DNA from 4 places in the Sodalis sp. RH14 genome. Region 1 is predicted to be linked to each of the others. Evidence: predicted binding sites of a transcription regulator. Region 1 holds the regulator's gene; each other region holds the start of a gene.

Region 1 (3,164 bases):
TGCGCATCAACAAGCGTAACCAGCTGCGCCGGGATAAAAAGCGCGGCCTGCGCCGGGTGGAGCTGAAAATCAACGCCGAGGCGGTGGATGCGTTAAATGAGCTGGCCTACCGGCAAAACCTGTCGCGCAGCGAGCTGATCGAATTGATTTTACTGGCCGAGCTTGAACGGCAACAAGGCGCGGATCCGCATCCGGAATAAACTTGCCGGCCCGGTAAAGCGCCATCCCGTCCAGGGCCCAAGGCCGCGGACGGGGCAAATTTGCGACAAAACCCGGCCGGCGAGTTTCTCCCCGCATAAGGGTCTGCTATGATTGCCGCAGAGCATCGCTGATTCTGTTACGGAACATATCCATAATATTTAAGAGGTTTTCAAACTCATGGCAACTGTAGGCATTTTTTTTGGCAGTGACACCGGCAATACCGAAAATATTGCCAAAATGATTCAGAAGCAACTGGGTGCGGATGTTGCCGAAGTTCATGACATTGCCAAAAGCAGTAAAGAAGACCTGGCGCGGTTCGACACCCTGCTGCTCGGCATCCCGACCTGGTATTACGGCGAAGCGCAATGTGACTGGGATGATTTTTTCCCCACCCTGGAAGAAATAGATTTCTCCGGCAAAAAAGTGGCGCTGTTCGGCTGTGGCGATCAAGAGGATTACGCCGAATATTTCTGTGACGCCATGGGCACCATTCGCGACATTATCGAGCCCAACGGCGCGACCATCGTCGGTCACTGGCCCACCGCCGGCTATCATTTCGAAGCGTCGAAAGGACTGGCGGACGACAATCACTTCATCGGCCTGGCCATTGACGAAGACCGCCAGCCCGAGCTGACCAATGAACGCGTGGACGGCTGGGTGAAGCAAATCAGCGCTGAATTGCAACTCAGCTAAAGTAAAGCCGTGCGGGAGGGTGCCGCCGCCGCGGCGCCCGGCAAGAGAATCGGTTGCCGTCATGGCGTCGGGACGGCGCCGCCAACCTCACTGATAACTAAATCCTTTCAAATTAATAGATACAAGTTTTTAACTTTTATCCACAACGCGGTACAATAGCGCAGCGGTTCCACCCTTTTTAGCAAAATGTTGCAGAATTCGCCCCCCGAAACGGGCTATAGTTGTTAACAAGGCGCGGTTTTCATTTTGGACAGGCAGTCTTATAATGAGACGGCGTCACATTTTTCGGGCCGACCGATGTTATAGGCTAAGCTAGCCTACAATCAGATTATCAAAGTAACAGGACTAAACCCGCATGACTGACAATAATATTGCATTGAAGAAGGCCGGCCTGAAAGTCACCCTTCCCAGACTGAAGATTCTGGAAGTGTTGCAAGATCCGGAATGCCATCACGTCAGTGCGGAAGATCTGTACAAAAAACTGATCGATATGGGTGAGGAAATCGGCCTGGCCACGGTATATCGCGTGCTAAACCAATTTGACGACGCCGGTATCGTAACCCGCCACAATTTTGAAGGCGGCAAATCCGTTTTTGAACTGACGCAACAGTATCATCATGACCACCTGATCTGTCTGGACTGCGGCAAGGTTATCGAATTTCGCGACGAGTTCATCGAAGCGCGCCAGCGTGATATTGCCAAAAGGCACAATATCAAGCTGACCAACCATAGCTTATATCTGTATGGGCATTGTGAAATCGGCAACTGCCGCGAAGACGAAACGCTGCACGATCACGCCGATATGCTCAACGGCGTAAAAGAATAACCGCGGCGCGGTCCGTTTCTCCAAAGCGGCTGTTATCGCGCCGCTTTCTCACCCTGCAACGATTTTTTCAATGAGGCTAAACGCCGCCCGTCCCCTTCCCTGGTAACGTTTCCTTCCCGAAGCGCGTCGACAAGCGTCGTATCCGCCAATCACCGCCGTGCTCACCGCCGGCAAACTCCAGAAAACTTCACAGAAAATAAAAATAAATAAAGAATAAATAGAGGCCCTGGGACGCTATTTTGGGCTCATTTGCGTAATCCATTGAAACGACAGCGTTTTTATTGCGATTTTTTCACCGGGTAAATTATTCTGTGAATCTTATGATAAAGCTATTTTTCGCTGCCAGCAGTAAGCGACAACAAAAGATACATTTTAATTATATGATTTTATTGAATTAATATAGCCAAAAATACCTTCCTGAAATTAACCCGGATCGGTGACTCGATTTTTACACAAAAAGTTAATTTATAAATTAATAAAAAACGTGAAGTTCGCAGCAGATTTTAAACTTTCGCCATGGTGATATAGTGACAGGCAATGTTAATCACCAGAGATAATCCAGATGAATGATGCGGAACTGCAAAACGATATGCCGCGCGGCATAGGCATTGCTCCTTATATTCGTATTAAACAAGAAGGCATGACTGAAAACGAAAGCCGGATAGTGGAGTGGTTTTTATCACCCGGCAACCTCACCGACGTCTCGGGGATCAAAGAGGTGGCCCTGAGTCTGGGCCTGTCGGAAGCCATGATTGTCAAGGTGTCGAAAATTCTCGGTTTCAGCGGCTTTCGCCAGCTGCGCAGCGCCATCGTCGAGTACTTCGAACATGCCGACCATGATATCACCGCCGAACTCTCGCCCACCGACAGCCCGGAGGATGTGGTCAACAAGGTGTTTAACCTGACCGTGCGCACCATTGTCGAAGGCCAGGCGATAGTCGACGCCAACGTCATCCAGCAGGCGGCCCAATGCTTTTTTGCCGGCCATCAGCGCGAGCTGTACGGCGTCGGCGGCTCTAATTCCATTTGCGCGGACGTGCAGCATAAATTCCTGAAAATCGGCTTGCGTTGCAATGCCTACCTGGACGCGCATTTGATGATGATGTCGGCCTCCCTGTTGCAACCGGGCGATGTGGCGTTAGTGGTATCCCATTCGGGCCGCACCAGCGATCTGAAACGGGTGGTGTCGATTGCCAAGGATAATGGGGCCAAGATCATTTGTATTACCCATAGCAGCAATTCCCCCATAGCCCAGCTGGCTGATTTTAATATTTGTTCACCGGCGCCGGAAACGCCGTTATTAGGCAGAAACGCTTCGGCCCGTATTTTGCAGCTTACGCTGCTGGATGCGTTTTATGTCTCGGTAGCGCGGCAGGATATCGAGCTGGCGAATAAAAACCTGGAAAAAACGAGTTCCATTACCAAGTACCTGAAGCGTGATTAT
Region 2 (3,164 bases), 2.5 Mb from region 1:
GCCGGGGCCACCGGCGCCGTCAGCGCGCTTTATGCCGGGATATCTGTCGCGGCCAGCGCTGTGATGTATAGGGCATCGGCGCCGCTGTGGGTTTAGTGGAAGGTACAGCAGACAGAGAAGCGGCTAATCATTGTGCAATGCAAAAGGCACCGCGACAGGTCAGTCATACATGCAAATATACATGCAGTCGGCAGCCGGCAATTATCAGTCATACATCATGCGATGCAGCCAACATTTACACCGTCAGCAGTCATACGGCCAGCGTCTCATACCGCCGGAAATTATGGTCAGACAACCACGTAGCCGGGCATAAACCCGCCACAGTGAGAGTAGGTAGCTGGCCGCAAATCTTAGCTAAACTAAACTAAGCCAAGCTAATTTAAGTTAACCCAAAATTAATACCGATATTTTTCCCGGTACGTGCATATTACTTACTACCAAAAAACGCTATTTTACTCACAGACGATGGTGTTGACGTGGTGCCGGCATAGAGTGCGCCGGCAGCGCGCATCCCGGCTGGATGAGCCGCCGGGAGCGGCGAAAGCTAAGGGCCGCGCCGGGAGCGCGTCCCGTGCGGTCCCAAAGCCGGGATGCGTGATGCCGGGAACCGCGCAGCGGCGCACGATCTGCCGGACGCGCGGAGGTCAAGGAGGCCGTCGCGGTACGGCCTCTTTGTCGCTTGCCGGCACCCGGCATTCCATATAACCGCCGAACGCACGGCAAGCGAAACCCGCGCCGAGGCGACATAAACCCTGCCACAAGGCAAACCAAGACACAGCAAGCGAAACCCGCGCCGAGGTGACATAAACCCTGCCACAAGGCAAGCCAAGACACAGTAAGCGAAACCCGCGCCGAGGCGACATAAACCCTGCCACAAGGCAAGCCAAGATACAGCAAGCGAAACCCGCGCCGAGGCGACATAAACCCTGCCACAAGGCAAACCAAGACACAGCAAGCGAAACCCGCGCCGAGGTGACATAAACCCTGCCACAAGGCAAACCAAGACACAGCAAGCGAAACCTTCGCCGAGGCGGCATAAACCCTGCCACAAGGCAAACCAAGACACAGCAAGCGAAACCCGCGCCGAGGTGACATAAACCCTGCCACAAGGCAAGCCAAGACACAGTAAGCGAAACCCGCGCCGAGGCGACATAAACCCTGCCACAAGGCAAGCCAAGGCACAGCAAGCGAAACCTTCGCCGAGGCGACATAAACCCTGCCACAAGCCAAGACAAGACACAGTAAGCGAAACCCTCGCCGAGGCGACATAAACCCTGCCATAAGGCAAACCAAGGCACAGCAAACAAAACCCTCACCGAGACCACTTAACCCCTGACGCCCCCTTTACCTTTTATTTATCCTGAAACCTTTTGTAGCGCATCGGTTACAAATAGTCGCAAATCTGCGCTTGTTTTTCTTTTCCTCGTAATGATAATCAATATCGTTTTAATTGACGTTTCTTTACTTTTTCTCGCCCCCAAAAGCATCGAGGTGATGGGTATGTTTGTGCCTTTTCTGATTATGCTGCGTGAGGGTCTCGAGGCGGCGCTGATCGTGAGCCTTATCGCCGGCTATCTGAAAAAGACCGGCCGCGGCCGCTGGCTAAAAGCGGTGTGGGTGGGCGTGCTAAGCGCGGCGCTGTTGTGCCTGGCGGTGGGTGTCGTCATTAACGAAACCACCGGCGAATTTCCGCAAAAGCAACAGGAACTGTTCGAGGGCATCGTGGCGGTGCTGGCGGTCCTCATCCTGACCTGGATGGTGTTCTGGATGCGCAAGATGTCCCGCTCGATTAAAGCCCAGCTGGAAAGCGCCGTCGATCAGGCGCTCAGCAATGCCCGCGGGCAGGGCTGGGCGCTGGTGGGCATGGTGTTTTTTGCCGTGGCCCGCGAGGGGTTGGAATCGGTGTTTTTTTTGCTGGCGGCGTTTCAGCAGGACGTAGGCATCGAGGCGCCCATCGGCGCGGTGTTGGGATTGGCCTGCGCCATCGTCTTGGGGATGCTGATGTATTACGGCGGCATCCGCCTGCGCATGGAGAAGTTTTTCAAATGGACCAGCCTGTTTATTCTGTTTGTGGCCGCGGGGCTGGCGGCCGGGGCAATTCGCGCTTTCCACGAAGCGGGATTATGGAATGGTTTCCAGGCAATCGCATTTGATTTCAGCGCCACCCTATCCACCCAATCGTTGTTCGGCACCTTGCTTGAGGGGCTGCTGGGTTATCAGGAAGCGCCCACCGTCAGTGAAGTGGCCGTGTATTTGTTATACCTGGTGCCGGCCCTGGTGATGTTTTTCCTGCCTGCGCGGGGCAACCGGACGACACGTGTCGCCGGATAAAATCCATTAAATTGTTCCACTATTCAGGGTAAAAAAAATGTCCAATATGCAACGCTTCCGTCGCCGCATTCTTCCTGCCGCCTTACTGGTGGCGCCGGTGCTGTCGGCATGGGGCTGGCCCGCGCTGGCGGCCGATATTCCTCAGGTCAAGATTACCGTTAACGATAAGCAGTGCGATCCGATGGCGCTGAACGTTAAACCGGGCAAAACGCAGTTTATTATTCATAACGCCAGCCAGAAAGGGCTGGAGTGGGAAATCCTCAAGGGCGTGATGGTGGTCGAGGAGCGCGAGAACGTGGCGCCGGGCTTTACCCAGAAGATGACCGCCACCCTGGAGCCGGGGGAATACGATATGACCTGCGGCCTGCTGAGCAATCCGAAGGGCAAGCTGACGGTTTCGGCGGACGGCGGCGCGGGCGCGGCGAAACCGGATGCCATGGCGCTGGTGGGGCCGATTGCCGATTATAAAGTCTATGTGCTGCAACAGGTCGGCGAGCTTGTCTCCCATACCAAGACCTTTACCGATGCGGTGAAGAAAGGCGATCTGGCCACCGCGCAGAAGCTGTTTGCCCCCACCCGCGTGTATTACGAGCGTATCGAGCCTATCGCCGAACTGTTCTCGGATCTGGACGGCAGTATTGATGCCCGCGAAGATGATTTCGAGCAGAAATCCGCCGACCCGAAATTCACCGGTTTCCACCGGCTGGAAAAAATCCTCTTCAGCGATAAAACCACGGCCGGCACCGCCCCGTTTGCCGATCAATTGTATAAAGATACCCAGGATCTGCAAAAACGCATCGGCGACCTGACCTTCCCGCCGAGTAAAGTGGTCG
Region 3 (3,164 bases), 2.1 Mb from region 1:
CGATAAAAGGGGTGCGGCCACGGCCCGGTTTAGCGTCGGGTGACATTCATTTGCGGTGTCAGAATGCGTTACGAAACACCTGATTGGGTTGGTAAAATCATTGTGCTTTTCAAAAAATAATGATTATTATTCTCATATAAAGATCGGGACGCCATGACGTTCCGGCTCTTGCTGCTTCTTGATGCAATGTGAAACCCCTTTTAGCTGCCTGGCGCTGGCCCGGCGGCAACCTCAATTCATTGAAATGGAGATAGTATGGACGTGATAACGACCACCGGCGGACGGCCGGGGCCACGCGCGGCGTATGCGCTGCTGCTGGCTGGCGCGCTGTTGTTTACCCTGGCCCAGGAGGCCTGGGCGGCACAGGAGCCGCTGCGCAAACCCGTCGGCAAAGGCGCTTACGAGATGGCGTACAGCACGCAAGGCGACGCGCTTTACCTGGCCACCTCGCAAAGCCGCAAGCTGGACAAAGGCGGGGTGGTATATCGCCTCGACCCCGCCACGCTTGATATCACCCAGATTATCCACAACGATATCAAACCCTTCGGCGCCGCCATCAATACCAAGACCGATACCCTATACTTCGGCAACACCGTCGACGGCGCCGTCACCGCCATCGACGCCAAAACCGGCGCGGTAACAGGCCGGCTGGTGCTGGATGGGCGCCAGCGTTCTGACACCGTCAAACCGCTGGCGCCGCGTGAGCTGGTGGTGGACCAGGAGACCAATACCCTCTATATCGCCGGACTGGGTGAGTCCAGCGTGATATGGGTGGTGGACGGCGCTACCCTGACCCTGCGCGCCACCCTGGACGATATCGGCAAAATGGGCACCGGGCTGGCGCTGGACGCGGCGGCAAAACGCCTGTACGTGACCAATGCCGACAACGAACTGCTGTCCATCGACACCGTCACCAACAACGTGGTGCTGCGCAAAAAGCTCGATGAAACCGCGACGGAACACTTTTTCCTCAACCTCAGCCTGGACCCGGCGACGCACCGCGCGTTTATCACCGATTCCAAACAGCCGCAGGTGCTGGTGGCGGATACCCGCAACGGTAATATCCTGGCGAAAATCGGCGTGCCGGCATCGCTGGCGGTGCTGTTTAACCCGGTGCGCAACGAAGTCTATGTGACCCACCGCCAGGCGGGGCAGGTGAGCGTGATCGACGCCAAGACCTATAACGTGCTGCGCACCATCGCTACCCCGGTGCACCCGAATAGCCTGGCCCTGTCGCCCGACGGCCAAACGCTGTATGTCAGCGTAAAGCAGGCTTCCAGCCGCCAGCAGGAAGCCACCAGCCCGGATGACGTGATGCGTATCGCGCTGCAGTAATATCCGGCAGGGCGCGACGGCGTCCTGCCTGACCCTTTCCGATATGCCGCCCGCCCCGGAACTGGACGTGCCGGAGGCACGGCGCAAGCGGGGCATTTCCGCTGCGGGTTGCCCAGCGGCGGTGGCAGGCTCTGGGCGCTTACCCGATTACTGCTGATATTCTCCGGCAACCGGCTTTGCATTCCCCATTCAAGACGTCGCAGAAAGCGCGGCCTGGCTCACGCACTGGTATGCTCAGAAAACCACCGTTCTTCACATTAAGGAGAAAATGTGAAGAATTCCCGCATTCATATACAATGATAACGATTCTTATTACTATTCGTATTCTCTTGGGAAAATATAAATTGCAATAGGATCATAATAAATGTGTGTAACTAAAAATTTCACTATGGGACCGCTCGCCATTTTATTCACCGCCATTTTCAGCAGCGGCGCCGGCGCCGAAACGACGGGGGAAACCGACAGCGAGGACGTGATGGTCGTCAAGGCCACGGCCGAAGAGGAGCTGAAACAGCAGCCCGGCGTATCCATTATTACCGCGGACGACATTAAAAAAGAACCGCCGGTAAATGACCTGTCGGATATCATCCGCAAAATGCCCGGCGTCAACTTGACCGGCAACAGCGCCTCGGGCAGCCGCGGCAACAACCGCCAAATCGATATCCGCGGCATGGGGCCGGAAAATACGCTGATCCTGATAGACGGCAAACCGGTCACGTCGCGTAATGCGGTGCGCTACAGCTGGCGCGGGGAGCGCGATACCCGCGGCGATACCAACTGGGTGCCGGTGGAGATGGTCGAGCGGATCGAAGTGTTGAGAGGGCCTGCGGCCGCGCGCTACGGTTCCGGCGCTGCGGGCGGCGTGGTGAATATTATCACCAAGCGGCCGACCAACGATTGGCACGGGTCGTTATCCCTGTATACCAACCAGCCGGAGGATGATAAGGAAGGCGCCACCAAACGGGCCAATTTCAGCCTGAGCGGTCCGCTGATCGACGATGTGCTGACCATGCGATTGTACGGCAATATCAATAAAACCGACGCCGACAGCCCCGATATCAATACCCAGCAAAATGGCTCCTATGCCGCCGGCCGCGAAGGGGTGCGCAACAAGGACATCAACACGCTGCTATCATGGAAAATCGATCCCCGGCAAAGCATGGACTTCGAATACGGCTACAGCCGCCAGGGCAATATCTACACCGGCGATACCCAGTACAGCAATGGTAACGTCAGCAGCCTGGTGCCGACGCTGTATGGCGAGGAAACCAACCGCATGTACCGCCAGAATTATGGCGTGACCCATAACGGCGTCTGGGACTGGGGCCAGTCCCGCACCGGCTTCTATTATGAAAAAACCAATAATACGCGCCTGATGGAGGGGTCGACGGGACGCGTAGAAGGCATGATCAATAGCGACACCTTCTCCACCAGCCGGCTGGAGAACTACAAAGCCAATACGGAGCTGAATATCCCGCTGAAGTTATGGGTGGATCAAACCGCTACCCTTGGCGCCGAATGGAACCGCGAAGAGCTGAACGACCCGGCATCGATGCATGCCACCAGCCAGACCAATGCGAACATCGGCGGTGTATCGGGCAATCCCGCGCTGCGCAGCAGTAAAAATAGCGCGGAATTAAGCGCGCTCTATTTTGAAGATAATATCGAAGCCCTGCCCGGCACCGACCTTATCCCCGGACTGCGTTTCGATTATCACAGCAAGTTCGGCGCCAATTGGAGCCCCAGCCTGAATATGTCCCAGGAGCTCGGCGATTTTTTCAAGCTCAAGGCGGGCATCGCCCGGGTGTTTAAGGCGCCTAATCTGTATC
Region 4 (3,164 bases), 670 kb from region 1:
GCAGGAAAATATTGCGTTTTTCAATCGGTAGATCCGGGGTGTCATCAGGCACTACGTTAAAGAGATCTCCTCATCCAATATTGATGAAAATGAACGTTAATCAAATTATTCATAACATTCGCAATGAATAAGATAATTTATCTGGTGCTTATTACCTATAAAACGCATGGCCCTAATGAAAGTACTAACGTAACCGCGATGGAGACAGGCCAAAACGCTGTGTAAATCTTTCAGCGAAGCGTGAAACCGATTTGTAGCCGCAGGCATCTGCCACCTGCGTCATGTTCCAGTTGGTGGTTTGTATCAGCAATAAGCCGTGGTGCATGCGTATATCCACGAGAAGCTTCTCAAAGCGGATACCCTCTTCGCGCAACCGCCTTCGCAGGGTTGATTCGCTCATAGCCAATGCTTCACCGGCGGAGCGGGCAGTCCAGCCGATTTCTGGTGAGGAGCGTAGCAGGCGGCTTAAACGTGGAAAGACGCCCTGTCGTTGTGGAAGGGTAAAATGAATATTTTGCTCGGCAAGGACTAACAGTAAGTCAAAAATTCTTAACCGGATCCTTGCATCGCTAAGACTCGGCTGATCCAGGTTTTTCAGTAACGTTCGCAATGATTCGTGTAGAGCGCTATTAAGATCAACCGTGGTGAACTGAGGTTTCTTTTTAGCACTGGAAATGTCGCCCTGAAAAAACTGATAAAAATATTCCAACACATCTGCACTGAAAGTGAGAAATATTGACCGGAACGGAGAGTCATTACTCGGGGGATATTTGGTATAATCGGCAATCACGCCCTGATCTATAAAACCTACGGCGGCCTTATCAGCTAGTGTATGGTTTTCCCCCGAAGCCAGGAACTCAATTCTTCCCGCTAATACGATCAGCACCGTCGGTTCAAAGAAGAAAAAAGAGGGGGTACTCTGCTCCACCCTGAGTTGCGGATAAGCCACCGAAACCAGATTATTACGGCTGGTGTTGCTGCCATAAAAACCAGACCAGGAAAATTGTTCACTGCTCAAGGCGTATTTCTCATCTGATGCGAATAACCTATTTTCTCTGGTCATGGTTTACCTGCTGCTTAGACGCTGAGCGTTACACTTTCACGTCCGGGTTAAGACTGTAGACTCCAGTCAGCGTAGCTTTGGCCAAAACGTCGCTGTTTTCCAGCGTGCGACGGATGTTAGCACCAGTAAGCTCTCCTGCTACGTTCAATGTCGGGGTCGGGAGCGCATATAATGTGAATACATAATGATGGATTATTTCATCATTCCACGGCGGACAAGGACCATCATAGCCATAGTAGGTGCCCGCCATCGACTCATCATTGGCAAACCACCCGGTATAATCATTTATGCCATGGGTCAGTCCATCTGGCGCAGAGGGACCCTGTTTGCCTCCAGCGGAAATGCCATGGGATTGTGACCCCTCAACGATTTCGCTCTGACCCGCCGGGATATTTAACAGTAACCAGTGAAAAAAATCGGCGCGGGGCAACGATGCCGGGACCCTCTTACCTGGCTGATTTACATTTTCAGCACTGGTAGGAACATCGGGATCGTGGCAAAGGAGCACCAGCGACTGCGTACCCGCGGGAGCATCTTCCCAGCGGAGGTGTGGGTTAAGGTTATCAGATAAACGGATATTATTTTCAGGATCGTAAACGGCAAAACTATTCTTGCCGGGGATGGCACCGCCATCTTTAAAATTATGGCTATATAATTTCATGCTGTTGCCTTGTCTATGAATGGAAAAATCGATTATACGACTTTCACAAACCTTACCAGTGCCTCATCCAGTCAAATTTCTTCCTGAAGCTATCATTTTGGCTGGACATGCTTAGTTTAAAACAAAAAACGTATCACGTGAATGATGGCTGCTTTTGTTTTGGTGAAGCCGAAGAATGGCCGAAAAGAAGAATAAAATGACCGAATTTAGCAATGTGCTTTGTAATTTATTTAATTATATTACCTTCTCTTGAATAATAATGAGTATCATTATCATATAAAGGCGTGTAAAATGTATCTCAATAAAGCGCGAGTAACAGCCCCATTTCGATTGAAATTAAGTGTTTTTTATTTTCTTACTTGTTTTTCCCAGGCACATGCAACACCGATTGATGAAGGTAGTGAAAATAAACTTAATAACAATAATAAAGACGAAACGATGGTTGTAAGCGCAAGCGCCAATGGAATGGATAAATCTACAAGCCAGGCACCTGCGTCTGTCACTTCGATATCAAGTGAAGAAATCCAAAAAAAACCTTATCGTGATATCGCAGATTTGCTCCAAGGGGTTCCGGGTATCACTACCACGATTGGCGGGGATCACAAGGAGATAAATATTCGTGGCATGGGATCTGATTATACCTTATATATGGTCGATGGTATGAGAATTGACTCCAGGGATACGAGCCGTTTATTTGATGGCTATGGTCAGATGAATGCCTGGATGCCTCCTGCTTCTGCAATAGATCATATTGAGGTTATACGAGGGCCGATGTCCGCTTTATATGGATCAGATGCAATGGGTGGTGTAATTAATATAATAACACGTAAAAATTCAAATAAATGGCAAGGAAGTATTGGCGCCGATTTTACAATGCAGGAGCATAGTGATTCGGGTAATATATTTCAGAATAATTTCTTTTTAACCGGTCCATTGATTGACAATATCCTTTCAATGCAGGCTTATGGAAATTATTCTAAGCGTGACGAAGACGATATCTATAACGGTTATCGAGGTAGCAAAAGAGATAACATAACAGGCAAGATAACACTAATCCCTTCGGATAAACAAGAAATTACTTTTACAGCTAATCATACACAACAGGATATAACTCAGACCGTAGGGAAGTCTATTAGCCCAGCATATAATTATGTCACTGGCGTGCCGACAGATTACAGGAAAAAGACTGAGGTTAACCGTTTTTCTGTAAATCATATTGGCTATTTGCCCATTGGAAAAACAGAATCGTATATCCAAAGCGAAGATTATACGATAGGTTCTGAGGATGTTTGGCTAAAGAATTTAAACATGCGATCCTCACTTTCTTCAAATATAGGCAGCCATATCCTGACCTTTGGTGGAGAACTTAGTATTAAAAAGTTACATGATGGAACATCAAATCAGCTATCCAGTGAGACAGATCTAAAACGTACCGAAAAG

What was found. Region 1 encodes Fur, which represses iron uptake genes when iron is present. Its sites were predicted from a motif close to ATAATAATGAGAACNACTATCAA; they were not measured.
Region 2: the regulator Fur is predicted to act here: its motif matches at 1,423-1,445, upstream of efeU (iron uptake transporter permease EfeU).
Region 3: the regulator Fur is predicted to act here: its motif matches at 1,632-1,654, upstream of ACL2XQ_RS15770 (TonB-dependent siderophore receptor).
Region 4: the regulator Fur is predicted to act here: its motif matches at 1,978-2,000, upstream of ACL2XQ_RS08860 (TonB-dependent receptor domain-containing protein).

Annotation. Positions count from the first base shown of each region.
Region 1 covers NZ_CP178739.1:1,309,871-1,313,034, reverse strand. The annotation lists gene ybfE (LexA regulated protein) at 1-200, shown strand, start outside; gene fldA (flavodoxin FldA) at 379-894, shown strand; gene fur (ferric iron uptake transcriptional regulator) at 1,250-1,720, shown strand; gene alsR (transcriptional repressor AlsR) at 2,283-3,164, shown strand, end outside.
Region 2 covers NZ_CP178739.1:3,841,287-3,844,450, reverse strand. The annotation lists gene efeU (iron uptake transporter permease EfeU) at 1,501-2,331, shown strand; gene efeO (iron uptake system protein EfeO) at 2,369-3,164, shown strand, end outside.
Region 3 covers NZ_CP178739.1:3,457,029-3,460,192, reverse strand. The annotation lists gene ACL2XQ_RS15775 (YncE family protein) at 256-1,335, shown strand; gene ACL2XQ_RS15770 (TonB-dependent siderophore receptor) at 1,700-3,164, shown strand, end outside.
Region 4 covers NZ_CP178739.1:1,982,792-1,985,955, forward strand. The annotation lists gene ACL2XQ_RS08845 (NmrA family NAD(P)-binding protein) at 1-31, shown strand, start outside; gene ACL2XQ_RS08850 (helix-turn-helix transcriptional regulator) at 185-1,063, opposite strand; gene ACL2XQ_RS08855 (YbhB/YbcL family Raf kinase inhibitor-like protein) at 1,092-1,724, opposite strand; gene ACL2XQ_RS08860 (TonB-dependent receptor domain-containing protein) at 2,016-3,164, shown strand, end outside.